One region of the Rhizobium sp. ZPR4 genome, then DNA from elsewhere that is predicted to be linked to it. Evidence: predicted binding sites of a transcription regulator. Region 1 holds the regulator's gene; the other holds the start of a gene.
What was found. Region 1 encodes LexA, which represses DNA repair genes until DNA is damaged. Its sites were predicted from a motif close to TGTTCNNNNTGTGTTCNG; they were not measured.
Positions count from the first base shown of each region.

Region 2: a site for LexA is predicted at 9,625-9,642, ahead of dinB (DNA polymerase IV). Genes of this name have one in related genera too.

Region 1 is NZ_CP157967.1:1,317,303-1,332,424, reverse strand. It holds gene ABOK31_RS06575 (septum formation initiator family protein) at 1-251, opposite strand, end outside; gene eno (phosphopyruvate hydratase) at 474-1,748, opposite strand; gene kdsA (3-deoxy-8-phosphooctulonate synthase) at 1,897-2,736, opposite strand; gene ABOK31_RS06560 (VOC family protein) at 2,733-3,620, opposite strand; gene lexA (transcriptional repressor LexA) at 4,040-4,762, shown strand; gene ABOK31_RS06550 (ComEC/Rec2 family competence protein) at 4,743-7,220, opposite strand; gene gltA (citrate synthase) at 7,502-8,791, shown strand; gene lpxB (lipid-A-disaccharide synthase) at 8,819-10,000, opposite strand; gene ABOK31_RS06535 (LpxI family protein) at 9,997-10,878, opposite strand; gene lpxA (acyl-ACP--UDP-N-acetylglucosamine O-acyltransferase) at 10,880-11,695, opposite strand; gene fabZ (3-hydroxyacyl-ACP dehydratase FabZ) at 11,692-12,165, opposite strand; gene lpxD (UDP-3-O-(3-hydroxymyristoyl)glucosamine N-acyltransferase) at 12,158-13,225, opposite strand; gene bamA (outer membrane protein assembly factor BamA) at 13,276-15,122, opposite strand, start outside.
Region 2 is NZ_CP157969.1:789,370-804,491, forward strand. It holds gene ABOK31_RS31360 (iron chelate uptake ABC transporter family permease subunit) at 1-577, shown strand, start outside; gene ABOK31_RS31365 (ABC transporter ATP-binding protein) at 567-1,355, shown strand; gene ABOK31_RS31370 (molybdate ABC transporter substrate-binding protein) at 1,352-2,083, shown strand; gene ABOK31_RS31375 (LysR family transcriptional regulator) at 2,089-2,979, opposite strand; gene ABOK31_RS31380 (class I SAM-dependent methyltransferase) at 3,152-3,928, shown strand; gene ABOK31_RS31385 (pyridoxal 5'-phosphate synthase) at 3,939-4,583, shown strand; gene ABOK31_RS31390 (DUF2325 domain-containing protein) at 4,798-5,898, shown strand; gene msrB (peptide-methionine (R)-S-oxide reductase MsrB) at 6,051-6,539, shown strand; gene ABOK31_RS31400 (cytochrome c biogenesis protein DipZ) at 6,558-8,384, shown strand; gene dinB (DNA polymerase IV) at 8,473-9,570, opposite strand; gene ABOK31_RS31410 (hypothetical protein) at 9,965-10,288, shown strand; gene ABOK31_RS31415 (N-acetyltransferase family protein) at 10,330-10,890, opposite strand; gene ABOK31_RS31420 (Orn/Lys/Arg decarboxylase N-terminal domain-containing protein) at 11,015-13,372, opposite strand; gene ABOK31_RS31425 (NCS2 family permease) at 13,539-14,891, opposite strand; gene ABOK31_RS31430 (adenine deaminase C-terminal domain-containing protein) at 14,938-15,122, opposite strand, start outside.

The DNA of each region.
Region 1 (15,122 bases):
TGATCAAGCATATCCTTGTCCAGAGAGCCGTCGCTCAACAGGGCGACCTCCTTTTCAAGGTGCTCGCGCTTGGCGACGAGATCAGCCAGTTCCTTGGCGCGATCAATGCGGCGCTGCTCGAAAACTTCGGTCGCCTTCAGGCCGTAATCGCCATGAATGCAATGATAGCCGAAGTAGCTCACAAAAGCGATGGTGATGGCGGGAAGGATGAGACGGCCGAACCTTCTCTTCTTATGATACTTTGTCCACATACTCGCTCGAAACGCTCTGGCTTTATGCAATCCCACCTCAAAGCCAATGCCGCTTCGAACAAGATCGCATCAAATCAAACACCTAGAGCTAAATTAACCGGCAGAGATTAACCGTCCGTTGACTCTAACTGCACAGCCCAACAAAAAACCGCGCCCGAAGGCGCGGTTCGATCTAAGCGAATAATCTTGCTGCGGATCCGGATGGATCCGACGGATCAGATATCAGCCGCGGAGGATGGAGCGGCCGGCATACTTTGCCTGCGGGCCGAGCGCTTCCTCGATGCGGATGAGCTGGTTGTACTTGGCGAGACGGTCGGAGCGCGACAGCGAGCCGGTCTTGATCTGGCCGCAGTTGGTGGCGACTGCGAGATCGGCGATCGTGGAATCTTCCGTTTCGCCCGAGCGGTGCGACATGACGGCCGTGTAGTTGGCCTTGTGCGCGGTTTCGACGGCGTCGAGGGTCTCGGTCAGCGAGCCGATCTGGTTGACCTTGACGAGGATCGAGTTGGCAACGCCCATGCGGATACCGTCGCGCAGGCGAGCGGAGTTGGTGACGAACAGATCGTCGCCGACGAGCTGCGTCTTCTTGCCGATCAGGTCGGTCAGCGTCTTCCAGCCTTCCCAGTCGTCTTCAGCCATGCCGTCTTCGATCGAAACGATCGGATACTTGGCGGCGAGTTCGGCGAGGTATTCAGCCATGGCGCCAGATTCCAGCGTGCGGCCTTCGCCTTCGAGAACGTACTTGCCGTCCTTGAAGAATTCCGTCGAGGCGCAATCGAGGCCAAGAGCGATTTCTTCGCCCGGCTTGTAGCCGGCCTTTTCGATGGACTTCATGATGAAGTCGAGGGCTGCCGGAGCGCTGGAAAGGCCCGGCGCAAAGCCGCCTTCATCGCCGACGTTGGTGTTGTGGCCCTGCGATGCCAGTTCCTTCTTGAGGACGTGGAAGATTTCCGAGCCCATGCGAACGGCGTCGCGGATGGATTCGGCGCCAACCGGCAGGATCATGAATTCCTGGAAGTCGATCGGGTTGTCGGCATGGGCGCCACCGTTGATGATGTTCATCATCGGGACCGGCAGCAGGCGGGCATGAGCACCGCCGACATAGCGGTAGAGCGGCAGGTTGGCGCTCTGGGCGGCAGCCTTGGCGACGGCGAGCGAGACGCCGAGGATGGCGTTGGCGCCGAGGCGTGACTTGTTCGGCGTGCCGTCGAGTTCGATCATGATGTTGTCGAGCTGGATCTGGTTTTCAGCATCCATGCCGCCGATCGCGTCGAAGATTTCCGAGTTGACGGCTTCGACGGCCTTCTCGACGCCCTTGCCATGATAGCGCTTGCCGCCATCGCGAAGCTCGACGGCTTCATGCGCGCCGGTCGACGCGCCCGACGGAACCGCCGCGCGGCCCAAGCTGCCATCTTCGAGGTAGACATCGACTTCGACAGTCGGATTGCCACGGCTGTCGAGAATCTCGCGGGCGATAATGTCGGTGATTGCGGTCATGATAGCTTCCTGCTCGCTGGTTTATAAATCGATTTAAATCGTCTTAATCGAAGGCGCGGAAATTACAATGGCGATCCGCGCCGCGATTTGGCACTCCTTCAGGCCCGTAACGCAAATTCATGTCAGCCTGTTGAATGCCGGCTACATTTCAGGCCTTGGCGATTGCGTCGAAGGCCAGCAGCTTCTCCAGAAGCCGCGGCATATCCTTCAGATAGACCATATTCGGGCCATCAGACGGTGCATTATCCGGGTCTTCATGCGTCTCGACGAAAAGGCCGGCAACACCGACGGCGACAGCGGCACGCGCCAGTGTCTCGACAAATCGGCGATCGCCGCCGGTTGAGCCGCCCTGCCCGCCGGGCTGCTGCACCGAATGGGTCGCATCGAAAATCACCGGAGCGCCCATCGCCGCCATGATCGGCAGCGAGCGCATGTCGGAAACGAGCGTGTTGTAGCCGAAGGAGGCGCCGCGCTCGCACAGAAGGATGTTCGGATTGCCGCTTTCATTGAGCTTGGCAAGCACATTCTTCATGTCCCAGGGGGCCAAGAACTGACCCTTCTTGACGTTGACGACACGGCCGGTCTTGGCGGCGGCGACCAGCAGATCGGTCTGGCGCGACAGAAAAGCCGGGATCTGCAGGATATCGACCGTCTTGGAAACGATGGCGCACTGCTCTTCCGTATGGATGTCTGTCAGGACCGGAAAGCCGTATTCCTTTTTGAGGTCAGCAAAGACCTCCAGCGCCTTTTCCAGGCCGATGCCACGCTTGCCCGACAGCGAGGTGCGGTTGGCCTTGTCAAAGGAGGACTTGTAGACAAGGCCGATGCCGAGCTTGCCGCAGAGCTCCTTCAGGACGCCGGCAACCATAAATGCATGGTCGCGGCTCTCCATCTGGCAGGGGCCGGCAATCAGCGAGAGCTTGGAGGTGTTGGAGAACAGGACCTTGGAGGCTCCTTCGCCGACGGTCACTTCGGAATTCGTGCTCATGCTATCTCCTCGAAGGCGAACAGCGCGCCCTGACCGGGCGCCAGTCTTGCCAATATACGATTGTTCTTACGCGTATAGGTGACGCCGTTAGCAGTGAAATGCGACGATGTCACGGAAAGATCGCGCGTTTTAAAAAGGATTGCGCGCGCCCTGAGCCCCGGATCGTCTGTACGGACAGGCAGATCATAGAATGCCTCCATTCCTTCCGGCGTCAAAATCTCCAGATCGGCATTGGCGGCCCTGATCGTCAGGCCAAAGGAATGCTCCACAATGCGCGGGCCACCGATAACCTCCTCGAAGAAGCTGCGATAGACCGCCGGCTTCGGCGCGCAAAGCACTACCCGGGCAATGCCGGTCACGCCGTTCTCGTGCCGCTCAAGCATGCCGCGATCGGCTGGTAGCGGATTGATGCGCTGACAGCAGAATGCGAGAAAATCCGGCGCACGCAGATCAGCGGCAAAGCCAAGACGAAAGCCGGCCATGGTTTCCGTCCCATCCGGCATCTTCATCGGACGGGAGAAATCCAGCATCCGTCCCGCCGAGATTGCCGCCGCTCTGAAGCGCTCATCATCCGCAACGGCATCATCCGTGCCGAACACCACGGCTGAAAAACCATCCTCCCCGACCCGAAAGCGGTAAGCCTGGTCGCGTGCGACGAAAACATTACCATCCACGATGCTCTTCTCGCACTGCTCCGGAGATGCCACGCCCAGAGGCTCGAGATAGGTTTTATCGGCAAGGAAGACGCAGGCATTCTGCGTGCCAAAGGGATGGCGCGCATCTGGGGCCACCGTGAAGCCGAGCTTGCCGAGGCGTTCGCGTGCCAGAGCGATGTTGACGGTCGGCAGCACGAGATGATCCAGTGGATGCGGAGACGAAATCATAGTTCCTCCTGTTTGCCTGCGGCAGCAGATTTGCGCCGATCCCCCGCGCAATTCAAGATGGAAGCGTGAACGCCCGAAGCGCACGACATGGGCGGAATGCAATCTCGCAAAAGTGATTGCTGATTCTCTCCCAAAGCCGGCTTATGCGATGTCACATGGCATTGGTCGACATCTTCGATATTCCCGGCATGTCACAAAACCCTGCGAATGAACGAAACGACATTTTCCATATTTTTCGATAGGTTAGCGCGGATATATCGCTTTGCTGCTCTCAGCCGGTCCATTCGCAAGTCATAATTATTTAATTGACCGGACAAGGCTTTACCGAAATTTAAGTACTTGCGGAACACATATGGAACATATAGTGTCCGTTCTGGATTTGTTTCACCGTTTTTTCTTGATTCTGGGGTTCCAAGACGATGTTGACGCGCAAGCAGCAGGAACTGCTTCTCTTCATTCACGAACGCATGAAGGAATCCGGTGTACCACCATCTTTCGACGAGATGAAGGATGCGCTGGACCTGGCATCCAAATCCGGCATTCATCGCCTGATCACGGCGCTGGAGGAGCGAGGCTTCATCCGCCGGCTGCCGAACCGAGCCAGAGCGCTCGAAGTCATCAAGCTTCCCGATGCCTATAATCCCAGCCTGCAGCCGCGCCGCGGCTTCTCGCCCAGCGTCATCGAGGGCAGCCTCGGCAAGCCACAGCCTGTCGCCCCTCCGGCTCCACAAAAGGTGGCAAATGACGATCACAATGGCTCGGCATCCGTACCGGTGATGGGTCGCATTGCTGCCGGCGTTCCGATCTCGGCCATCCAGAACAATACGCACGATATTACCGTTCCCGCCGATATGCTCGGCTCCGGCGAGCATTATGCGCTGGAGGTTCGAGGGGATTCGATGATCGACGCCGGAATTTTCGACGGTGATACGGTGATCATCCGCAACTCAACGACAGCCAATCCCGGCGATATCGTCGTTGCGCTCGTCGACGATGAAGAGGCTACGTTGAAGCGCTTCCGTCGCAAGGGTGCCTCGATCGCGCTGGAAGCCGCAAACCCCGCCTATGAAACCCGCATCTTCGGGCCAGACCGCGTCAAGGTCCAGGGCAAGCTCGTCGGCCTTATTCGTCGCTATCACTGACCGGTGAATTGTCAACGATTGGTGATGCCTGCGCATTTGGTGCATCGAATTTGCCGGTGCGCCAATCATAAGTTCGGTGTCTGGTCCATGGCCGCTGCGGGTTTTCGAACGCGGCGGAGATAGTGGGTTTATCGGCGGTGAGCGCCATTTCGATGGACCCGGTTTTTCGTAATGTCGCACCGGTTATGAGCATCGCTCCGGAGCGGCAATGGTCTAGCCGTAATCGGATTGGCGTTACGACGATATTCGCCATGTCGCAGGCCGAGGGCAGATAGGCTGCGTTCTCGATCGTGACCAATATTGCGCCGTTTTCGAGGATGGCTGCACACCATGCTCCTTTCTGGCAGGCGAAACTGCCCTGCATGGTGCGATCCAGGGCTTCCTCCATTGCCGTCCGGACTGCCTTCTGTTCTTCACTGTTCAATCGTTTATAACGATCTGCCTTGCTGATCTGTGGCAGTCGGCTATCGGCAGGAAGCATAGTCGGCGGCTGATGCTCCGCCGCAACCAATGCCTTTTGCCATTGTTCGAAAATGAAGGCCTGCGGTCTCTCTCGGTTGGTCGCGAGTATATCATCCTGGCGCAACGCGACCAGGACGCCATCCTCGGAGATCATCAGGTCGGGTTTTGGTACGCCGGAGCCGAATGCTGCCAAGCCCACGGATGAAAGCAACAATAGCAGACCCAGATGGCGAAGCCGCGTCCGCAAGATGCTCATGATCAGGAAGCCGACAATGAACGTCGGCATCAACCAGGCCGGCTGGCGGCCGAAGGTAATGTCGCCTCCCCAACCGGCTACGGTTCTTGCAATCACGATGACGAGTTCCAGTCCCTCTCCGGTGACTTTCCAGAAAGGCCCGTCGAGTCCGAGCGGCATGAGCAACATCGCCGCCATGCCGAAAGGCATGACGATAAAAGAGACGATGGGCATGGCCGCGAGATTGGCGGCAAGGCCATATGTCGCCAATCGGTGAAAATGTTCGATCGAGAAAATGGCCGTCGACGCACCGCCGATGAACGAGGTCGACATCACGCCTCCAAAGAAGCGCGTGACGAATAATAGCGGACTTAACAGACGGATGCGCGATAGAATGCTTTCACGATGCCGCCGCCGCTTCCATAACGAATAGCCCGACACGAGCGCCAGCGTCGCCGCATAGGACATCTGGAAGCTCGGGCCAAGTACCTGAGATGGCGACAGTACAAGAATGATGATCGCTGAAAGTGCGACATTGCGCAGACTGATCGATGGCCGATCGAAAAGCACGGCCACGAGCATGATCGCCATCATGATGAAGGCACGCTCGGCGGACACACCGAAGCCGGAGATGAGGTAATAGGCCGTGACAGTGAGAAGCGCGCCGAAGGCGGCGAATTTCTTGGTCGGCCAAGCCTGCGCGACACCCGGAAACAGGCTGAACAAATAGCGTAGGCCAACGTAGAAAATACCGGCTGACAGCGCCATGTTCAGACCGGAGATTGCGACAATATGGGTCAGACCGGCAATTCTCAGCGCTTCGGTCGTGTCCTTGGAGATTGCGCGTCTCTCATCGGTGACAAGCGCTGCAGCAAAGGCGCCGGTATCTCCCGGCAGGGTTTGCCTGATCCTGTCACCTATGCTGTTGCGCAGGCCGGCAAGCCAAATATCGGCCGTATCCATCAGAGAGTCGGCGGTATTATCACTGGCTGGGGACAATAATTTCGGCGTTCCGTAGGCAAAACCATTCGCACCGATACCATTGAAATAGGAGCTGAAGGCGAAATCATTGAGGCCAAGCAAGGCTGGTCCGGCCGGAGGCGCCAGCCGCGCCCTGCCCTGAATACGGTCACCGAGATCGAATGGCTCCGCTTGCTTGCGCACGAAGATCGTAACCCGTTGCGGTGCGCGGCGAATGGAAGGCTTTTCCGTTGCCCCGACGCGGATGACATAGCGCCAGCGTCCATTGTCATAGGATTCCCGCCGTTCGACCTGACCGGTCACGGTCGTCGTCACGGCCGAATCGAGCATGACAGTGGAAACCCGCCAGCTTTCGCATTGCGCCAGCGCCATGCCCAGACAAAGGAGCATGCCGGCAAAAAGCAGATGGCGAAACAGCCTGCCCGCCTCCCGCATGAGCGCAAACCCGCTGGCGAAGACCAACAGGCCCGCAAGAACGGCCTGTGCAGGCGGATCGCTGCCAGCCTTGAACCAGAAAATTGCGCCAAGGCCCATGTAGATCGGCGCAAGCAGGATCGCGCGACCATAGGCCGCCTCCTCTTCGATCAGTCTCAAGGTGCCAAGCCGAATGCTGTCGAATATCCGCAGCAGCCGCGATGTCAGCCGCGTCTGATCTTGCGTCCGTTCCCGTCGCGGCACTTCGGCGCGGGAGGTAATCGTGGCGACAACTGGGCGAGGCTGCGAGAGCGCAGCAACGTCCCCACCCTTCTTCCGCTGCTCGGATGCCTCCAAATTAGGCACGCGCTACCGCCCCCACGCAAAACTACAGCTTTCGCGCGATTTTTGCCGTCAGCAGGCAGTGAATTCAACCAAAATCGGCGCAAGCATGGCGCAATTGAGCCGGTTTGCCCGCGTAGCATAATTAAAGACGCTTCCGCAGTGCCCAAAAGTTGATACTGCATTGCACAATTCAGCGTTAGGATAACTTGGCATTAGGCTCTGGATCATATAGCTAGTCGGTAGTCGCTTAACCTTTTGGCGCTTTTTATGGCGTCAATCCCGCCAAATCTTGGAGGATCAGCATGACGGAACAAAGCGCGAAACTAACTTGGGGTGAAAAGACGGTGGACCTGCCGGTCAAGACCGGAACCATCGGCCCGAGTGTCATTGATATTGGTGCCCTTTATAAGAACACCTCCACTTTCACTTACGATCCTGGCTTCACCTCCACCGCGTCGTGCGAGTCGAGCATCACCTATATCGATGGCGACGAAGGCGTTCTGCTGCATCGCGGCTATCCGATCGATCAGCTGGCCGAACACGGCGATTTCCTCGAAGTTTGCTACCTCCTTCTTTACGGCGAACTGCCGACGGCGGCACAGAAGAAAGACTTCGATTATCGCGTGACCCACCACACGATGGTTCATGAGCAGATGTCGCGCTTCTTCACCGGCTTCCGCCGCGACGCGCATCCGATGGCCGTCATGTGCGGCTGCGTCGGCGCGCTCTCTGCCTTCTATCACGACTCGACCGACATCACCGATCCGCACCAGCGCATGGTCGCAAGCCTGCGCATGATCGCCAAGATGCCGACGCTTGCCGCCATGGCCTACAAGTACCATATCGGTCAGCCTTTCGTTTATCCGAAGAACGACCTCGACTATGCGTCGAACTTCCTGCGCATGTGCTTTGCCGTTCCTTGCGAAGAATATGTCGTCAATCCGGTGCTCGCACGCGCCATGGACCGCATTTTCATCCTGCATGCCGATCACGAGCAGAATGCCTCGACTTCGACGGTTCGCCTGGCTGGCTCCTCCGGTGCCAATCCGTTTGCCTGTATCGCAGCAGGCATCGCCTGCCTTTGGGGACCGGCTCACGGCGGCGCCAACGAAGCTGCACTGAACATGCTGAACGAAATCGGCACGGTCGACCGCATTCCGGAATTCATCGCCCGCGCCAAGGACAAGAACGATCCGTTCCGCCTGATGGGTTTCGGCCACCGCGTCTACAAGAACTACGATCCGCGCGCCAAGATCATGCAGAAGACGGCGCACGAAGTTCTCGGCGAACTCGGCATCAAGGACGATCCGCTACTCGACATCGCGATCGAGCTCGAGCGCATCGCTTTGACGGACGAGTATTTCATCGAGAAGAAGCTGTATCCGAACGTCGACTTCTACTCCGGCATTACGCTGAAGGCTCTTGGCTTCCCCACGACCATGTTCACCGTTCTGTTCGCTCTTGCCCGCACCGTCGGCTGGATCGCTCAGTGGAACGAAATGATCGAGGATCCGCATCAGCGCATCGGCCGTCCGCGCCAGCTCTATACCGGCGCTCCGCTGCGCGAATATGTGCCTGTTTCCAAGCGCTAAGCTTCGGTAATGAAATAAAAAAACCGGTCAGAGATGACCGGTTTTTTTATGGGCTAGAACGTCCAGAACAATCTGCGCCGCCTTGTCGCCGGGCGGCTCCTCGGTCTGCATTCGCTCCCAGACGAGATCGTAGCCTGCCAGCATCGCGGCGCGCTCCGGCGTCTCGCTCGACAGGCGCTCCATATAGCGAGCCAACATGCCCGGTCGCAGAACATCGTTGATGAGCTCGGGCAGAACGGCGTAGTCGGCAATCAGGTTCGGCAGGGCTGCCGTCCATATCTTGATACGCGACAGCACGAACTTCGCGAGCCACTCCGTCTTGTAGGTCGAGACCACGGGAACACCGGCAAGCCCCAGCTCCAGGATTACGGTGCCAGAGGCCGCCATGGCAGCATCCGCCTGCGCGAAGGCAGTCCATTTGGCATCCTGGCCGACAAAGATATCCGGCTTGACCTGCCAATTAGCCGTCAAAGAACGAACCAACGCCTCCTGCCGCGGCACGGTCGGCAGCGAAAAACGAACATCATTATTTCGCCGGCTAAATTCTTCGGTAGCCCGCTCAAAAACCGGAAGCAACTGCCGGATCTCCGATGCGCGCGATCCGGGCAAAAGCAGGATCGTCTTCCGTGCGCCAGGGCCGCCGAGACCGCGCAAGGCACGCTGGCGGCGGGTCTCCAGAAGATTAGCGTCAACCGTCAGACGATGACCGACATAGGTGGTTGCCGGACCACCCAGGCGCTCCATGGCAGCAGGCTCAAAGGGCAAGACGGCCAGCACATGATCGACATAGGCGAGCATCTGCTGTGCGCGATATTCCTTCCACGCCCAGACGCTGGGGCAGACGTAATTGATAACAGGCAGATCCGGCAGCGCCTTGCGCACCCGCTTGGCAACGCGATGCGTGAAATCGGGGCTGTCGATGATCAAAAGCACGTCGGGCTTTGCAGCGATGATCGCCTCGGCCGTCTGGCGAATACGAGCCAGCAGCTTCGGTAGCCGCTTGATGACCTGGATGAAGCCCATAATCGAAAGTTCGGAATAGTCGAAAAGCGAATGCAGGCCTTGCGCCTCCAGCGCCTCGCCGCCGACGCCCACCAGTTCGACCGGGCCATCGTAGCGTCGCTTCAAGGCCGCGACCAGATCGCCGCCCAGCAGATCGCCCGAGACCTCTCCGGCAACGACAGCAAGCTTCAAAGGCGCGCCGCTCACATGAAGCCCTCCGCGCTCAGGCCTCGATCAATGCCGCAGACGAAAATGCCGGCCTCATCGGCAGCGGCGATCACCGCTTGCCGATCGAGGATCAGCGCTCTGCCGGCTTCGACGGCGACACCAGCAAGCCCTGCCTTCTTGGCATTTAGTACCGTGGAGACGCCGATCGACGGCAAATCGGCCCGGACATCCTGCTGCGGCTTGCAGAGTTTGACGAGCACGCCGCGCCGGCGGGTGGAAATGCGTCCAGCCGCGCGCAGTTCGGCAACCCGCTCGATCATCTTGTCCGTGCCCTCGGCGCCTTCGAGCGCCACGACGCGGCCGCCGACGCTGACCGCACCCTGCCCCACATCCAGAAGTCCCAGCGCATCCGCAGCCTTAGCACCCTGCGCAATATCGCGCAGATCTTCGTCCACTGGTGCGATTTTTCCCAAAGGACCTGTCGTCGCCAACAGATCCGGCGCAATCTCATGTGCGCCGACGACGCGAACGCCACCGGCTTCGATCAGGCGAATAACCATCTGCAGGACGGCATTGTCGCCGCCCGAAAGAAGAGTGCGGATGGTCGAGGGCAATTCCCTGATGACGCGCCAAGTCGGATGCACCTGACGCCAGGAAGGGCGCCGCGCCACGCCGCCCGACATGACGACGCGGTCGATGCCATGTCGGCGGAACATCGCTTCGAGACCGGCAAAATTGCCAACGCCAAGATTGGCATGATCGAAGGCGGACCAATCTCGGTCCGCCTCATCCGTCAACGCGATAATAACGGGGTTTTCACCAGCCTGCCGGGCGGCGTCAGCAACATAAACCGGCAAAAGGCCGCTGCCTGCGATGATCGCCAGCCTGCCCTTGCCGTTTTGGCCGGCCGAAACCACTTCAGGCCTTGCCGCGATTGGGCGACGACAGTGCGCGATCGCTATCGGCAGCGATGAAATCGAGAATTTCCATCGCTTCCTTGCAGTCGGCATATTCATCGCGGATGGCGGCTGCATTATCGCGAACCGAACCTTCGGTCTCGAAGATGCTCTTGTAAGCGCGGCGAACGCGATGAATGACAGCGCGGTCGATGCCCGCGCGCGTCATGCCGACGATATTCAGCCCGGAAAGCACGCCCGGATTGCCGTTCAGCATGCCATAGGGAATAACATCATAGCTCGCAGCCGTGAGACCACCGATAAAAGCCTGTCGACCAATGCGGGTAAACTGATGTACCGCGCAACCGCCGCCAAGAATGGCGCGATCCTCGATGGTGACATGTCCAGCCAGCATGACGTTGTTCGACATGATGACGTTGTTGCCGACGCGGCAGTCGTGAGCGACATGCGAGTTGGCAAGAAACAGGTTGTTGTTGCCAACGATCGTCTTGCCACCGTAATCGGCCGTGCCGGTGTTGATCGTCACGCCCTCGCGGATCGTGCAGTTCTCGCCGATATCAAGCGTCGTTTCCTCGCCGTGATGATGAACGCTCTGCGGATCACCGCCAACAACGGCCATCGGAAAGATCTTGGTTCCCTTGCCGATCGTCGTACGACCCGTCACGACGGCATTGTTGAGCAACTGAATATCGTCATGCAGCACAACTTTGGGACCGACATAGCAGAACGGACCGACAACAACATTCTCGCCGACGACCGCGCCGTCTTCGATAACCGCCAGCTTATGAATGCGGGCGCTCTTTGCGATGCTGCTCATGCCTGTTCCTGGTCCTTCCGTACGATCATCGCACCGATATCGGCCTCGGCGACCAAAGAACCGTCGACCTTGGCATCGCAATGGAATTTCCAGATGGTGCCGCGCTGCTTCTGCTTGACGACATGGAATTCGACGCGGTCGCCCGGAACGACCGGCTTGCGGAAGCGGGCATTATCGATCGTCATGAAGTAGACGAGGTTGCCGCCGATGCCGTCCTTGCGGGCGCAGATCGCGCCGGCGGTCTGCGCCATGCCTTCAATGAGCAGCACGCCCGGCATAATCGGAGAACTCGGAAAATGGCCAGTGAATTGCGGCTCGTTGGCCGTCACGTTCTTGATGCCGATCGCGGAATTATCGCTATCGATCTCGATGATCCGATCGACCATGAGCATGGGATAGCGATGCGGCAAAAGCTTCATAATTTCCAGAATGTCAGCCGACGACAACGACGCCTTGGCTTCTTCAGTCATGCTCCGCACTCCCGTCTTTCTTGTCTCTGGCTCCTGACCGCTTTGCGATCTCCGCCGATTCCCTTAGAAAATCCCAAAGCGGCCGCGCCGGAAGACCCGCATAGCGCTCGCCGGCCGGGATGCTGTTCATCACGCCGCTCTTGGCACCGATCTGCGCGCCGTCGCCGATGTGGATATGCCCATTGAGGCCCGCCTGACCACCGATCTGCACACCATCGCCGATCACCGTACTGCCGGCAATGCCGACCTGACTGACGATGGCACAGTGGCGACCGATGCGGACGTTATGTCCGATCTGGACCTGATTGTCGATCTTCGTGCCTTCGCCGATCACGGTATCATCCATGGTGCCGCGATCGATCGTCGTATTGGCGCCGATCTCGACATTGTCCTGGATGATGACGCGGCCGATCTGCACGATCTTGACCATACCGCGCGGCCCAGGCGCATAACCAAAACCGTCCTGCCCAATGCGCGTGCCATTGTGGATGATGACGCCATTGCCGAGATAGGCACAGAGCACGCTCGCACCGCCGCCGATGCTGCAATTGCGCCCGATCTTGACGCCCGGTCCGATAAGGGCGTTGGGGCCGATATAGGTCCCCTCGCCGATCTCCGCGCCCGGGCCGATGATCGCACCCGGCTCGACGCCGATATCGGCCTCCAGCTTCGCAGTCGCGTCGATCGTCGCAGCAGGGGAAATTACACGCGGATTCACGGTGAACGTAACCGGGCGCATGGCTTGCGGATGCAGCAACGCACCGGCAATGGCGAAATCCGTATGCGGCTTCTTCGACAGAAGTACCGGGATATGATCGGGAACGAAAGATTTCAGCGCCGGTAGGCAAATGATGGCTGAAGCCTTGCAGGTCTCCAGCTCAGCTCGATTCTTTCGGGAAAGGATATAACAAACATCACCTTCGCCCGCCCGATAGACGGGAGCGATAGATCTGATGACGACCTCCGAAGAAGTCGCATCAGCCAATTCCGCCCCAAGATGCTCAGCCAATTGTTTCAAGCTGACGCCACCATGGGGCGGGAAAAAACCAGTATGTTCCATAAGCACAGCTCCAGAACGGTGTTCAAGCCCGCAGTTCTGGACTGCCGATATCAGAACTGGTTGGCGATGCCAAACCGGAAATTCTCAACCTTGTCGTAGTCTTCCTTGAGAACCGGCACAGCATAGTCAACGCGGATGACACCGAACGGCGACGACCAGATCAGACCAGCACCGAGCGATGCACGGATCGAGTTGTCATTGTGAAGCGTATCGCCGAAGAGATTCGCCTTGTTGCCGTAGAGCGTGCCTGCGTCAGCGAAGGCTGCAATACGCAAGCCGATATCCTGGGGAACACCCGGCATCGGCATGCTGGCTTCAGCCGAAGCGGTGAAGTAGGTCGTACCACCGAGCGGATCGCCATGCGACGAACGCGGACCGATACCGGCATTTTCGAAGCCGCGGATTTCACGGCCGCCGAGCGTGAACTGATCAAAGACGTTCAGCTTGCCATTCGTCGGCATCACGTAGCCGGCACCCACCGTCAGCGAGCCGATGATATCGGCTTCGTCGCTGATCATCTGATAGTAACGAGCCTTGCCGCTCAACTTGTAGAAGTCAGAGTCGCCGCCGAGACCCGCAAATTCATGCGTGAACTTGGCGATGAGGCCTTCGCGCGGAAGATTCTGATCGTCCAGCGTGTTGTAGGTGAAGGTCTGCGAGACCGTCGACTGTACCCACGGACCGTTCTCGACGAGGTTGAGATACGGAGCCGAAAGATTGTTTTGCCAATCGTTCGTGCCATCGTAGGTCAGGCGCTTGTAGTTGTAGCGCAGGGTCGTCGCCAGATTCTCGGTGATCGGCGCGGTGACGCGCAGCGAGAAGCCTTCTTCCGAATAATCGTAGTAATCGTCGCTCGACGTCTGGTTCTTGAAGATATCGAAACCGGCAGCCAGACGATAACCGAGGAAATAAGGCTCGGTGAACGAGATGTTGTAGGTACGATTACCTTCCGTACCGGCACCTGCGGCGAGGCGAATGTACTGACCGCGGCCGAGGAAGTTCTTTTCTTCGACCGAAGCTTCCAGAAGCAGGCCGCCATTGTTGCCGACAGCGTAGCCGGCACCGATACCGAAGGAGCCGGTCGGCTGATCTTCGACATTGACGATGACGATGACGCGGTCCGGAGCGCTGCCCTGAGCCGTCGAGATATCGACCTTGGTGAAGTAGCCGAGCGCATCAAGGCGACGCTTGGCGCGCGTGATCATTTCCTGATTGAAGGCATCGCCTTCGTTAAGGTCGAACTCGCGGCGGATGACGTAATCGCGCGTGCGGGTGTTGCCGCGGATTTCGATGCGCTCGACATAGGCGCGCTCGCCCTGGTCGACGAGATATTCGATACCGATGGTGTGACCGGACAGATCGCGGTTACCACGCGGCGTGATGCGGGCGAATGGATAGCCAGCAGCCGCGACGCGCTTGGAAATGTTCTCGATCGAAGTCTGGATATCCTTGGCGCTGTAAACATCGCCCTTGTGGGTGATGACAAGGCCCTTCAGCTCGTCGGCATTGATGCCTTCGACGGTCGAGATGACGTTGATGTCGCCGTAGGTATAACGCGGACCTTCATCGACGTTGAAATTCAGCGTGTATTCGTTGTTCTGCTCGTTCAGCGTCGCATCGGCGCTGACGACGCGGAAATCGGCATAACCATGGTTGTAGTAGAACTGACGCAGCTGATCCTGATCGCCCTGCAGGCGCTCGGGGCTGTAAACGTCCTTACGCGTCAGGAACGACAGGAAGTTGCTCTTCTTCGTGCTGATGACCGAAGCAAGGCGACCGCTGCCATAGGCCTGGTTGCCGGAGAAATTGATCTTGTCGATCTTGGTGCGATCACCTTCGTTGATGACGAAGGCCACGTTCAGGCGGCCCGGCGCGACCTCGGCGGTCTGCGTCGTTA
Region 2 (15,122 bases), on a different replicon from region 1:
TATCCTGGCGCTTGTCCTTGCAGGCGTCGTGGTGAGCGGCTTCTTCGGAGCGCTGGTGAGCCTCGTGCAATATCTCGCCGATACCGAAGACAAGCTTCCGGCCATGGTGTTCTGGCTGCTCGGCAGCTTTGCGACGGCCAATTGGGAAAAGTTCTGGCTGATTGCGGCACCTGTCCTGATCGGCAGCCTCCTTTTGCTGGGTCTGCGCTGGCGCATCAATCTGCTGTCGATCGGCGACGAGGATGCGCGTGCCCTCGGCGTCAATGTCGAGCCGCTGCGCTGGCTGATCCTTGTGCTGGTCTCCTGCATCGTCGCGGCGCAGGTTGCCGTCAGCGGCATCATCGGCTGGGTCGGTCTCGTCGTGCCGCATATGGCGCGTATGCTGGTCGGGCCGGATCACCGCGTAATGATGCCGGCATCTCTGCTGATCGGCGCGCTTTATTTGCTCATCATCGACACCATCGCGCGGACCGCGACCAGTTCCGAAATCCCGCTTGGCATTCTGACAGCGCTGATCGGCACGCCGGTCTTCGCTTTGGTGCTCCGGCAAACCCAGCGAGGCGTGCATGGGTTCTGATCCGATCAAGCTGCGGGTCGAAGGGGCGAGCCAATCCTATGATGACGAGCGCTGGCAGTTTCGCGATCTTCATCTTGATCTTCGCGCCGGCGAGATTACCGCTATTCTCGGGCCGAACGGTCGCGGCAAGTCTACCTTGCTGCGCGTGCTGGCTGGACTTTTGAAGCCGAGCGCCGGCAGCATCACGCTGAACCTGCAGACAGGCTTCGTGCCGCAGGAGTTTTCCGGCTCCTTTCCCTATTCCGTGCTCGATGTCGTGCTGATGGGGCGTGCCCGTCACATCGGGCTGTTCCAGACGCCGCGCAAGATCGATGTCGAAAAGGCCATGGAGGCGCTTGATCTCACCGGTATGGCCGACTACGCGCAACGCAACATCGAAGCGCTCTCCGGCGGTGAACGGCAACTGGTGCTGATCGCGCGGGCGCTGGCCGGCGAAAATGCGGTGCTGTTGCTCGATGAGCCCGCCTCCGCGCTTGATCTCAAGAACCAGGATGTTGTTTTGTCGCTGCTTGCAACCCTTGCAGATCGCCAGAGACTGGCGATTGCCTTCACCACGCATCAGCCGAACCATGCGGTCGCCATCGCCGACAAGGTGCTGCTCATGCTCGACCATGCAAGAACCATCTTCGGCGCCACCGATGATGTGATGACTGAGGATAATCTCGAAGCGCTATATGGCCTTCCGGTTCGCTCGGCGACGCTCGGCGATGGTGAACTTGCGGAGACCGCGTTCGTGCCGCTGTTCCGGCAAAGAGACCGAAAAGGAAATCGCCCGTGAGCAATGCAGTTCAAGTCTTGTCTGCCGGCAGCCTGCGTCATGCCTTTCCGGCGATCATCGGTGCCTTTGCTTATGAGTTCGGCATTGGTATTTCGCTGACGCTCGGGCCTGCGGGACTATTGCGCGAAACGATCGAGGCGGGCACCAGCTTCGATCTCTTTGCCTCTGCCAACATGGCGCATCCGCGGCGGCTTGTTTCGATGGGTCTTGCGGAAGATGCGGTCTGCTTTGCCCGCAATCGGCTCTGTGTGCTCGCGCGTGCCGAGCTTGGCCTGACAACGGAGAATTTTCTCGCGGTGCTGTCCTATCCCGCCGTGAGGATCGGCACGTCGACACCGGGCGATGATCCAGGCGGTGACTATGCTTTCGAGGTTTTCGACCGTATCGAAGCCCGGCATCCGGGAAAGGGCGAGGCGATCCAGTCCCGCTCCCGGCAATTGGTGGGCGGTCGCAATTCGCCGCCGACACCGCCAGGCAAGGGCGCTGGCTACCTGGTCACCGATGGCGTGGTCGATCTGATGATGAGCTATTCTTCGAACGCGCGTCTTCTGGCAGGTGATCCGGCTTTCAGCGTTGTTCCTGTTCCCGACGAGTTTCAACCGCTCATCGAGTACGGCATGGCGATTCGCATGGATGCGGATGTCGAAACCAGAGAGCTGCGCGACTTTTTATTGTCGCCGACCGGGCAGGAGATCTTGAACGAAGCCGGCTTTTCTCCGGTCCGCTGAGAATATCAGCTGTTCGGCGGCGCGCTCGAGCGCAGATAGACCTCGGCCTCGTCATGCAGCCATTCGCAAAAAAGTGCGGATTTCCGGTTCCGGCGGGCGCGACGGAGGGCAACATATTCGTGGCCGCTTTCCAGGAAGCCGTAGGGCGCCATCAGTCGGCCAAAGCGGATATCGTCGCTGACATAGGGCCAAGGGGCGACGCAAACGCCAAGGCCGGCGCTCGCAGCTTCGAGCATGAAGTAAAAATGCTCGTATTCGACACGAGGCCCGGTGGCGACCGATCTTTCGGAGCGGGCCAGCCAGTCGCCCCAGGCGCGCAGCCTCGTGCGCGTGTGAAGCTGAGGCAGGCCGTCGAACTCAGGCGTCGACGCCGCAAAGAGCGATGGCGCGAGCACCGCGCCCGTCTGTTCCGGAAACAGGGAAATCACATCGGCGCCGGGAGGCCATGGTGCGGTCCCAACGCGGATCGCCACATCGAAGCCGTCGCGGCTGAAATCGACGGGTTTTGACGAGGCCGACAAGCGCACTTCTATGTTGGGATATTTCGCCTGAAATCGGTAAAGGCGAGGGATGAGCCAGCGCATCGTAAAGGTGCCGGGGCAGGAGACGTCGAGCTGACCGTCTTCGGTGTCGGCCACGGCGCGCACTGACAGATCCATCTGGTCGAATGCAGTCGTGAGCCCCGTCAAAAGGGTCGCCCCGCCTTCGGTCAGTCTCAGGCGATTCTTCGGTCCTTCGAACAGAGGAACGCCGAGCACCTCCTCGAGATGCTGGATCTGCCGGCTGATGGCGCTGTGGGTCACATTGAGCTCATCGGCCGCAAGCGTCATGCGGCCGAGCCGGCCGGCCGCTTCGAAGGCGCGCAATGCGTTCAGCGAGGGAATTCGTCTAGCCATGTGCATTTTCCGAACATTAACTGTTCGAACATATCGTTTTTCTTTCGAGAAAATAACGTGTTTTTTGACGCCGAAAGAAGTGGACAGCGTATTCATCGAACAATGACGCGCCGATGCAACGGCATTTTCGCGTTCGGCGAAGCTATGTCTGACAAAACAACGGAGGTATGACGTGCAAGGCAGACATCAGGACGGCAGCGCAGGCGATGCGAACTACGGCGTGATCGGATCGGGCTATACCAACTACCGCCAGCCGGACCCTCATATCGCCGAATTCATCCGTACCGCCCTCGGCGATGCGAAAACCGTGTTGAATGTCGGCGCGGGTGCCGGCTCCTATGAGCCGGTCGATCGGCGGGTGACCGCCGTCGAGCCATCGGCCTCCATGCGCGCCCAGCGGCCGGCACATCTCCCGGTCGCGATCGACGGGACGGCCGAACATCTTCCTTTTGCCGATCGGAGTTTCGATGCGGCAATGGCGACGTTCACAGTCCATCAATGGTCGGACCTCAGCCAAGGACTTGCCGAGATGCGCCGTGTCACGCGCGGACCTGTATTGGTATTGAGCTGTGATCCGGACCTGCTCGAACGATCGTGGCTGAGCGTCTATGCGTCGGAGATGATTGCCGTCGAGGCGAGACGTTATCCGGCCATGCATACGATCGCGGCCGCCCTCGGCGGCAATGTGGAGATCAAGGCGGTGCCGATCCCGCTGAATTGTGTCGATGGCTTCGGCGAGGCCTATTATGGCAGGCCGGAACGAATGCTCGATCCCGGTGCGCGGCTTGCCAATTCGGCGTGGAGCTTTGTCGACGCCTCCGTCGGCGAGCGTTTTGCCGACGAGCTTGGCCGCGATCTCACCGACGGATCCTGGGATCGCCGTTATGGCGCCCTACGGACGCAGCCCTTCTTCGAGGGTTCGCTGCGTCTCATCATCGCAAAACCTTGAGGAGAATGCCGTGAGAGACGAATTGCGCATACTGAAGTCCCTGGCCGGGCCTTTTCCATCCTTCGAGGCGGACCTGACACCCGATAATCCGCAAGACCTGTTTTCCGACTGGCTGCGCGATGCCATCGAGGCTGATATCAAGGAGCCTCATGCCATGGTGCTTTCCACGATCGACGAGGATGGCGTGCCGGATGCCCGCGTTCTTATCCTGAAGAACCTCGACCAGCGTGGCTGGCACTTCGCAACGACGGGCAAGGGGCCGAAGGGCCGGCAGATTGCCGCCAATCCCTCCGTGGCGCTCACCTTCTATTGGCCGCAGCTCGGGCGGCAGGTGCGGCTGCGCGGCATGGCGTTTCAGGCCGAGGCGCATGAGCGGTATGCCGATTTCCGTGCGCGTGCATCAGGCGCCAAGGCCATCGCCCTGACCGAGCGTCAAAGCGAGGTTCTCGGCTCGTCCCAGGAGCTCGACGACGCATTGAAGGTGCAGCATCGGCGATTGCAGGACGAACCCGATCTTGTCGCAGCCGGCTGGGCGCTTTTCATCGTCATGCCGCACGAGGTCGAATTCTGGCAGGGAGACGCCGAGCGCCGTCACCATCGTTTGCGATATCGGCGTGAAAAGACAGGCTGGTTGAAGGAGCGACTCTGGCCGTGATGCCTCGTGCTTTGATGACTGGGCTTGCCTGATGGGGAAAGACGCACTAGCGTAATATTCGAAGAAATATAACGCTAGTGCTCACATGTCGGTTCTTCTCAATCACAAACGGCCCTTTGCGCTTCCGATCGTCGAACGACGCCCGGACGATCGACCGACTCTTTCGTCGGCATCTGTCAGGACCCAGCGGCTGAAAACCTGGGAACTCCCGTCGATGTTCCATTGTTCGATTGTCGGCACATGCCTGACGACGACGGAGCTGCGGCAGATGCTGGCGAAAGCAGGTGATATCGATACGAAGACGGCGACCGACCATGTCTTGCATAGCCGCGGTGTCCGGGCAGCCGGCCAGCGTGACATTGCCGCCAAGCTTCTGAACAAGGCGCTCGATCGTCGTCACGAACGCATTCTCAAGCAGTTTTCAAAGCTTTCGACCCCGGCGGAGATCAAGGCTCAGTGGGACAAGGCCGTCGATGACGGCGATATATCGGGAGCCTATTGGGCCGTCATGAGCCATCCTGCCAGCGATCGTCCGCTGATGAACGATATTTTTGGCGAAGTGCATATGCTGTCGCATCTCGTCGGCAGCTCCAGCCGTCTTGATCTGGCACGTTTGCGTAAGCTGCAACTGGATGTCGAGGCGAGAGACGAGAAGATCGACCGCCAGGAGGCCCGTCTCCAGGCGGCAGCTCAAGACAATGTCATCCTGCAAAAGCGCATAGAAGAACTGGAGCAAAGCCTGCGGCGCGCGCAGGCGGCTGTCGGCGATCCCGTTTCCGCAGGCGCGGGGCAACGTCAGGAGGCAAGGCTTTCGGAGAAGCTGCAGGCAGCCGGGGAGCGCGCCGAGGGATACGAGAAACGTCTTGCATCTTCCGAGGCGAAGCTTGTCGAAGCCCGGTTGCAAGTGTCCGTCCTTCTCGAAGAGAATCAAATATTGAAGCATGAGTTGGATCTGCTCGAGGCGGCCATTGCGCCGGACGCTCATCCTGCCGCTGCGACAGATACGGATGGGTATGAGACGCTGCTTTATGTCGGCGGCCGCCCGAGCCTGTTCGATCGCTTGCGGAAACTCGCCGAAAGCAGGAACATAGAGCTGCTGTTTCATGATGGTGGCGTCGAGGACAATCTTTCCCTGTTGCCGGCCCTGGTCGGGAGGGCATCATCGGCGGTTTTTCCGGTTGATTGCATCAGCCATTCGGCCTCCGACATGGTGAAGCGGCTTTGCCGCGACAGCGACAAGACGTATCTGCCGCTTCGCTCGGCAAGCCTGGCGAGTTTCGCCGCTGTGATTGCTGCGCCCCTGGCGGCTGAATGAAGACCGTTCACGTTTCGGTGTTCTCACCAGCATGTGTGTAACAAGACGGCCCTCTCTTCCGTAATCCATGGTGACGGGGCGCCCCGTCGCCGAAGCAATATCAGGCCGGATGTCCTGTGAGCTCGGCTTGTCCGCTGAAGGAGAACGGTGCGATGCTGAACAGACGACGAGTGCTTCTGGCAACGGTTCTTGGTGCCATCGGCCTGCGATTGGGCTACGGCTCTGCTGCAGCCAAAACCTCCATGAATTTCCCCGTTTCGCATACGGATCAGGAATGGCGGAAGATTTTGACGGCGGACCAATATGCCGTCCTCAGGGAAGAGGGAACCGAGCGTCCCTTCACCAGCCCGCTACTGAACGAGCACGGCAAGGGGAATTTCGCCTGCGCCGGCTGCAATCAGGATGCGTTTTCCTCGGCCACGAAATTCGACAGCGGCACCGGCTGGCCAAGCTTCTGGGCGCCGCTCGACACCGCCGTGGCAACGTCGCGCGATACCTCCTTCGGCATGGCGCGCGACGAAGTACATTGTACTCGCTGCGGCGGCCATCTCGGGCATGTCTTCAACGATGGGCCGAAGCCGACTGGGCTGCGCTACTGCATGAACGGCGTCGCCATGACATTCCATAGGGCTGCTGCCTGAACGATCAGAGACCGAACGATGCTTCTGTTTATTCTTGCCTATCTCGGCGGCGTTCTGACGATCGTCAGCCCCTGCATTCTGCCCGTCCTGCCATTCGTCTTTGCGCGGGCGGGCCAGCCTTTTCTGCGCAGCACGTTGCCGCTGCTGGTCGGCATGGCGGCGACCTTTGCCGCCGTCGCGACACTTGCCGCCTTCGGCGGCGGCTGGGCTGTGACAGCCAACGAATATGGACGTTATGCGGCCATGGCGCTGCTTGCGGTTTTCGGCATCATCCTTCTCTTTCCGTCGCTTTCGGATCGTTTGACGCGGCCTCTCGTCTCGCTTGGCGCACGGTTGTCGCAATCGGCCGATCACGCCAGCCGCAGCGGAGGATCGACGATTGCTGCATCGCTGCTGCTGGGCGTCGCGACGGGTCTGCTCTGGGCGCCCTGCGCTGGCCCCGTGCTTGGCCTCATCCTGACGGGAGCTGCGCTACAGGGCGCGAGTGTGGGTACGACATTGCTTCTGCTTGCCTACGCGCTGGGTGCTGCCACATCGCTTGCACTTGCGCTTCTGATCGGTGGCCGGGTCTATCAGGCGATGAAGCAATCGCTCGGGATCGGCGAGTGGCTGCGCCGCGGTGTCGGTGTCGCGGTTCTGATTGCCGTCGTTGCAATTGCCATGGGGCTCGATACCGGCCTGTTGACGCAGGCGTCGCTTGCAAGCACCGCATCGCTTGAACAGAATCTTGTCGACCGTTTCCATGCCCAGGATCCGAACAAACCCTCATCTGTCATCATGAAGAGCGATGGCGGCGCGATGATGAGTGCAAAGCCGGATGGAGCAGCTGGCGGCGGTTCCATGACGATGGCCATGGCGCAAAAGCCTGCTGCCGCACAGCTGCCGGTCGAAGGCTCCGTTCCCTCGCTCGACGGCGCAGTGCAATGGCTGAATTCGCAGCCGTTGACGGCGGCCGGCCTGAAGGGCAAGGTCGTGCTCGTCGACTTCTGGACCTATTCCTGCATCAATTGCCTGCGTGCCATTCCCTATGTCGAGGCATGGGCGCAGAAGTATAAAGATCAGGGCCTTGTCGTCATCGGCGTGCATGCACCCGAATTCGCCTTTGAGAAGAACGTCGACAATGTGAAGAAGGCGATCGCAGATCTCGGCATTACCTATCCCGTTGCGATCGACAACAATTATGCGATCTGGCGCGCCTTCGACAACGAATATTGGCCCGCACACTACTTCATCGACGCGCAGGGGCAGATACGCCACCATCACTTTGGCGAAGGCGATTACGATCAGTCCGAAAGGGTGATCCAGCAGCTTCTTGCTGAAGCCGGCAAGAGCAATGTCGCGGGCGATATCGTGAACGTAAAGGCGACAGGTGCGGAGGCCGCCTCCAACGAGGCCGATGTGCAATCGCCGGAAACCTATGTCGGCTATCTGCGTTCGCAGAATTTCGTCGATGATGCCGGTGCCGTAAACGACTCCGCTCACGACTACGTCGCGGGGATGCCGAAACTCAACGAGTGGGGTCTTGCCGGCAACTGGACCGTCGGCCCGCAGGAGGCGACTTCGAACAGCGCCGATAGCCGGCTCTATTATCGTTTTCATGCGCGCGATCTGCATCTGGTGCTAGGGCCATCGATGGATGGCAAGCCGGTGCGCTTCCAAGTTACCGTCGATGGCAAGCCGCCGGGCGACAGCCACGGGGTCGATACCGACGCGAACGGCAATGGCGTGGTGGCGGGGCAAAGGCTCTACCAGCTCGTCCGCGAAAGCGGCCCGATATCGGATCATACCTTCGAGATCAAATTCCTCGATCCCGGCGCCCAGGCCTATGCCTTCACTTTCGGCTAAGGAAACGGTCCAGCTTTCGTCGCTCGCCCCTTCGGTCGCTCAGGGCAAAGAGATTAGGCCGTGATCGATAGGAGGCAGGTCGGCCCCTTCAAATGCCGAGATCGAGCTGAGGCTGTGATCTCCTATCGTCGTCCTCTTCGTTCGTCAGAGACGAAAGCGTGACGCCAAGCAGCCGGATTGGCCTTGTAAACGGGTGGACCGTTGCCAGAAGCGCCGACGCTATATCGAGAACCGCGCCGACGTCGGAGACCGGAGAGGAGCTTGTCCGACTGCGTGTCGCCTGGGTGAAGTCCGAATATTTGATCTTCACGGTCACCGTCTTGGCGCTGATGCCGCCTGTTTCGCAGTAGCGCCAGACCTTTTCCGCAAGAGGCCGCAGTTCCGCCGTTGCCGCCTCGAGATCGTCGATATCCTCGGCGAACGTATCCTCTGCGCCAATGGATTTGCGTACCCGGTCGGGCTTCACCTGGCGCTCGTCGATGCCGCGGGCGATGCCGTAGAAATAAGGGCCAGCCTTTCCGAAATGCTCCTGCAGGAAGGCGAGGGACTTCGATTTCAGATCAAGCCCGGTTTCGATTCCGTATTTGCGCATGCGTTCGGCTGTCGCCGGCCCGACGCCATGGAATTTCTTGACGGGAAGTGTCTCGACGAAGGCCGACCCATGTTTCGGCGTGATCACTGCCTGGCCGTTGGGCTTGTTCAGGTCGCTTGCCATCTTGGCGAGGAACTTGTTGTAGGAAATGCCGGCCGAGGCATTGAGCCCGGTGACCTGCTTGATCCTCGTTCGGATCTCCAGCGCGATCTCGGTGGCGATTTCCATGCCCTTGAGGTTCTGGGTAACGTCGAGATAGGCTTCGTCAAGCGACAGCGGCTCAATCATCGAAGTATACTCGGCAAAAATCTCGCGGATCTGCTGCGACACCGTCCTGTAGACGTCGAAGCGCGGCGGCACGAAAATCAGGTCCGGGCATTTCCGTTTGGCCGTGACCGACGGCATAGCCGAGTGAACGCCGAAGGCGCGGGCCTCGTAGCTGGCGGCCGCCACCACGCCGCGCGCCGCAGACCCTCCGACCGCAAGCGGCTTGCCGCGCAGTTCGGGATTGTCTCGCTGTTCTACCGACGCATAAAACGCATCCATATCCACATGGATGATCTTTCTGACGGGGCTTGAGCTCGTATCGTTCATGGCGGTCTCGATCATTACACTGCAGCTTCAGCACGGGCCTTCAATTGCGGGACCTGAAACAAATGCAGAACATATCATCCTCGATGACGATATCAAACCGGCTCCGTTGCCCTGTTCGGCGAAGCCGGGAGAAATCGCTCCATGCCGGCCATGCCAGCTATGCCGCAGACGCCACCTTGAGATGCGGTCGAGGCTTCCTATCTTTTGTCGGTCCCCCAATACGGAGCCTCATGATGGGCCAAATCGCATTCGATCCACTTTCCGACCTGCATATGGAGATCCTTCCACCCGAGCGAGATGAGGAATCTCGAGCGAACGGCACTGCGTGCCTCTGCTGTCGAAAGGTGCGATCGGCAAGGAAGATGGATGAAGACGGCTGCGGCATATGTGACGAATGCCTGGCGCCATGACGAGCAGCGCACCGCAATTGCCGCCCGACGACCTGTCTGAGTTCGAACACGGGCTTGCGGCGCTGCCCGGCGGCTACATGGAGGGGCATTTTCAGGATCAGCCTTGGGGTGTGACCATCAAACGGTCGGCGGATGGGAAGCGGATCTGGCTCTATGGTGAAGAGCTTGGCGGGACCGACGTCGTCAGCTTCAATCTCTATGTGCTCTCCGGAGCAAGCCTCACCCTCAAGCCTTGCGAAATGTCCTCATCGAAGGTCGTGGATTTCGTGCTGGGTTTCAGGCTCGCTCCAACGCTGCGTCCGGCGTAAGCGCGGACGCTTTGCAGTGGCGGGTAACCCCCCGCGCTGCTTCAGCGCGTGGAAAGCGGCGGCGGCGGCGGTTGCGTCGTTGCGCCGGGACCGAGGGAGCGCTGGACCATCACGGTATCGGCCCAGCGGCCGTAACGATAGGCAACGGCCGGCAGAAGGCCGACGCGGACGAAGCCGAACCGTTCGTGCAAGGCGAGAGAGGCCGCGTTGTCGGCGTCGATATAGCCGATCATCTGCCGGAAGCCGGCTGCGGCACAGGCGTCGATCAGCCCGCGCATGAGCAGGCTCCCGACGCCCTGGCCGACATGGTCGTGATGCACATAGATCGAGTGCTTGACGGTGTGGCGATAGGCCGGACGTTTGCGGAACAGCACCACATAGGCGTAGCCCACGACCTTTTCGCCCTCGATCGCAACGACGTGCGGGAAGCGTTTATCCTTTAAATTCTTGCGCCGTTCGCGCAGATCGTCGGGTTGCGGCGTGTCGCTATCATCAACCCCGGCCTCGACGCCGCGGTGAATATGGCGGCGATAGATTGCCAACATGGCATCGACGTCGCTCTCCCGGGACGGGCGAACGACGATTGTTTTATCCTGCTTCATGACCAATCCGAATTTTCCAGCCTAGAGCTCTTCCGCTTTTCTTTGAGTCGCGGAAAAGCTCTAACTTATTGTTCCTTTACGCATTCCGGACGGAAAACCGCTCCGTACTTTTCCTGGAAATGCTCTATTCCGCGACGACGTAGGTATAGAGCCGGATCTTGCCGGATGCATCAATCTCGCGATAGAGCCCTTGAATCTCCACCTCGAAGCCGGGGAAGGTGTTGAAGCAGGTTTCAAACATCTTGAGATAATCGATCATCGGCTTTGCTTGCTCCGTCAGCCGCTCTCCCGGCACGATGGTCGCGATCCCCGGAGGATAGACGACGAAGGGTGTGGTTGCGATACGGCCGGCAATCTCGTCGATCGGCAGATAATCCACATCGTTGCGCACTAGGCAGCGCGCGGCATCATGCGGCGACATGGCGATCGGCGGCAGGTGATCGGCGGAGAACTGCTTGGTCTGCAGCGCGCTGACATCGGCCTGACGGAAGAACTTGTGCATTTCCATGCAGAGGTCGCGAAGCCGCACGCCGGCGTAGCGTCCCGGACGACGTCGATAGAATTCCGGAATTGCCTCCTCCAGGAGCGCGTTGTCGTCATGGAGCTTCTTGAAGGCGACCAGCCCGCTGATCAGGGTGCCGGCTTTGCTGGCCTCGACGCCAGGAGTGAGGAGGAACAGCAGTGAATTGAGGTCGTTCTTTTCCGCAACTATTCGGTTTTCGCGCAGATATTGCGCGACCACGGGTGCCGGAATGCCGTGCTCGGTGTACTTTCCGCTCGCCCGGTCGAAGCCGGGGGTGAGCAGGGTCAGCTTGTTCGGATCGGTCATGGCAAAACCAGGCTCCATTCCCGAAAAGCCATGCCATGCCGCGCCGGGCGTCAGGTGCCAGAAGGCCGGATTGGTGGCGAGCTGATCGGTGGCGATGCTCTCCCACGCAACGTCATGCACCGCGCCGGGGCTCGACACATCCGGGATCGCCACACGATCCGGCACGAAAGGCTCGAAGAACCAGCGGCGCTCGGGGCGATGCTCCTTCTCTTCGAATTCACGGCGCACGGCGCGGATCTTCTTGCGCAGCTCGATGCCGAGGCGGATCGTGTCGTCCCAGAGTACTTCGCCCGAGCGGCCCTTCATCATCTGCGCGCCGACGTCGAGCGAGGCAAACAGCGGATAGAAAGGCGAGGTCGAGGCGTGCTGCATGAAGCTTTCGTTGAAGCGCCGATGCTCCACGCGGCGCTTCTGGCCGGTGATGTGCCGGTCCTTCATGTGGATCTGCGAGGCCTGCGAGAAGCTTGCCAGCTGCTTATGGGTGGATTGCGTGGCGATAATGCCAGGCGCATCCGGACCGAGGTCCGAAAGACCCATGGCAAAGCGCCCGGCATAAAGCGGGTGAAACTTCATGAAGCCCGCCCACGCCTCGTCGAAGAGGATGTAGTCGCACAGATGTCCGATGCGCTTGAGGATCATTTCGGCATTGTGGATCGTGCCGTCATACGTGCACTGCTCGACTACGGCGACACGGAACGGACGAGGCTTCTTGTAGGCTTCCGGGTCTTTCACCAGCGGATGGGTGCGGATGCGCTCGCGCAGGGCGTCCTCATCCATGGTCGCGAAGTCCATGGGGCCGATCAGCCCATAGAGGTTGCGTGTGGTCGGCAGATAGATCGGAATGCCGCCCGAGATCATCAGAGCGCCGTGATGGGCGGCCTTGTGGTTGTTGCGGTCGAACAGCACGAGGTCGCCATCGGTAACGAGCGCCGAGAGCGCGACCTTGTTGGAGGTGGAGGTGCCGTTGAGAACGAAATAGGTCTTTTCGGCGCCAAAAATCTTGGCCGCTTCCTTCTGGGCGGCCAGCGCAGGTCCCTCGTGGGTCAGGAGGTCGCCGAGATCGAGCACGGAATTATCGAGGTCGTCGCGGAACACCGCTTCGCCGAGATGCTCCATGAAGACCCGGCCGATGGGGCTGCGGCTATAGAAGATGCCGCCATTGTGTCCGGGGCAAGTCCAGAGGTGGTTGCCTTCCTCGGCATAATCGACGAGCGCGCCAAAGAATGGCGTCTTCAGCGTCTCGGCATACTGCTTGAGCCGGCTAATGAGGCTTTTCGCGATGAAGGCCGGCGTCTCCTCGGAGAGGAAGACGTAGCCGTCGATGAAATCGAGCACCTCGACCGGAACATCCTCGAAGCGCTTGCGGCGGATCAGCAGGATGATCGGGAACTCGAGGCCGCGCCGGCGCATCAGATTGATGAGGGATGCCGTCTTGCCTTCCAGCCCCTTCTTGCCCCAATCGACCAACATGCAGCCGATGGCGGCATCCGTCTGTACGGCGATCTCGGCATCTTCGAGATTGCGCGCGCGCACCACCTCGAAACCGGAGCGTTCGATTTCCTCGACGATCTGATTGTAGCGGGCGCCTTCCAGATCCTCGCTGTCGAAGGCCGGCGTTGCGAACAGAAAGTTGAAACGTCTGAAATAATCCATGTCGATACCCGCTCCTGATTTGGCATGAGGTGTCGGCGTATTTCATGACATGGATGTGACAGAATAGAGGACGTCCGAAACACGGCCGACGGGCATCGCCAATCGGATCGCCGGTCCGCGGTTTCATGCTGGATGGGTAATGCTGAATCTATGGATCTGTGGCCGCTCAGTGAGCAGCCACGGTCCAGAAATAATAGGCAAGCGGGATGGCAAGAAGATACATGCCGATCGAGACCTGTTTTGCTTCTCCCGACAAGACCTTGACGATGATGTAAAACAGCAGTCCTCCAGCGATACCGGTTCCAAAACTGTTGGAGACCAGGGTCAAAAGGACCATCATTAGGGCGGAAAGACCGTCTGAGAAATTCTCCAGGTCGACGCGCTTCAGCGCGCTGAACATCGACATGCCGACGAGGATCAGAGCCGGTGCGGTGGCAGCGGCCGGGATCATCAGCGCGATCGGGGTAAAGAGCAGGGTAAGGGCAAAGAGGCCCGCCGTTGCAAGCGAAGCAAAACCGGTGCGACCGCCGGCTTCCGCGCCGGTGGCGCTCTCGACGAGCGCCGTGGCGGAGGGAATGCCGAGCAGGGGACTGATGGTGGCGGCGATCGAATCGACGAGGAACGGCTTGCCCAGATCCGCCATGTTGCCCTCTTCGTCGACCAGGCCGGCTTTGGCGCCGACGGCGAGCGTCGTGCCCAGGGTCGAGAAGAACTCGGATGCGAAGAAGGCAAAGAGATAGGGGAAATATTCTATCTTCAGCGCACCGAAGAAATCGAGCCGCAGGCCGATTTCGGAGATGCCGTGCGGCGCTCCGAAGAATGCGGCGGGCACCTTGGTGACGCCGAGCGGAATGCCGAGCAGCGTGCTGCCCAGAATGGCCCAGAGGATTGGTCCCGGCACCTTGCGCCCGCGCAGAAAGACGGCGAGGAAGATGCCGAAGACGGCAATGATCGCCTGTCCCGAGTTGAACGAGCCGAGCATGAGCGCGTGGCTCTTGGCGTTGACGTCGACGAGACCGGCATTCTTGAAGCCGAGAAGCGCGATGAACAATCCGATCGCGGCACCGAGGCCGAGCTTGATCTGGGCCGGAACCATGCGGGCGATGACCTGACGCACGCCGAGCACCGTCAGCAGCACGAAGATGACGCTCGACCAGAAGGAGATGGCAAGGCCGGTCTGCCAGGGAATGTGCTCCACCGCCGCCATCGTCGGTCCTACTAGTACCGAGCCGCCGATGCCCGGCCCAACCACGAAGGGCATATTGGCATAGAGCGCCATGAACAGGGTCGCGCCGATGATGACGAGAATGGTGGCAGTCGTTGCGGCGGCGCGGTCGATGCCACCGGCGGAAAGCAGGGAAGGGATCACGACAAGAAGATAGGCGGCCGCCAGGAAGGACGTCATGCCGGCGATGATTTCCGTCTTCGTATTGGTCCCGCGCTCGCCCATGCGGAAATAGGTCTTCCACCGCGGTTCAGACGTGTTACCCGGCTGCCCGACATTCGTATTTGAGGTCATTGCGTCTATCTCCTAAGTCGGCAAACGCGCCGTGCGGTGGGTGACCTCAGTTTCGGCTTGCAGCCAGAAGCGGTCGAATTTCCTGGGTCGTCCCATCAGTCAGTCCGAGGTCGGTAACGTGCGGGCCGGGATTGCAGGCAAGGCTTGCCCCGACGACTGCCTTGAAGGTGCGAATGGGCGGCATCCAGTCGGCGATTTCATCGGCTGCCGTGCGCAGCCTGGCGAAGTCGT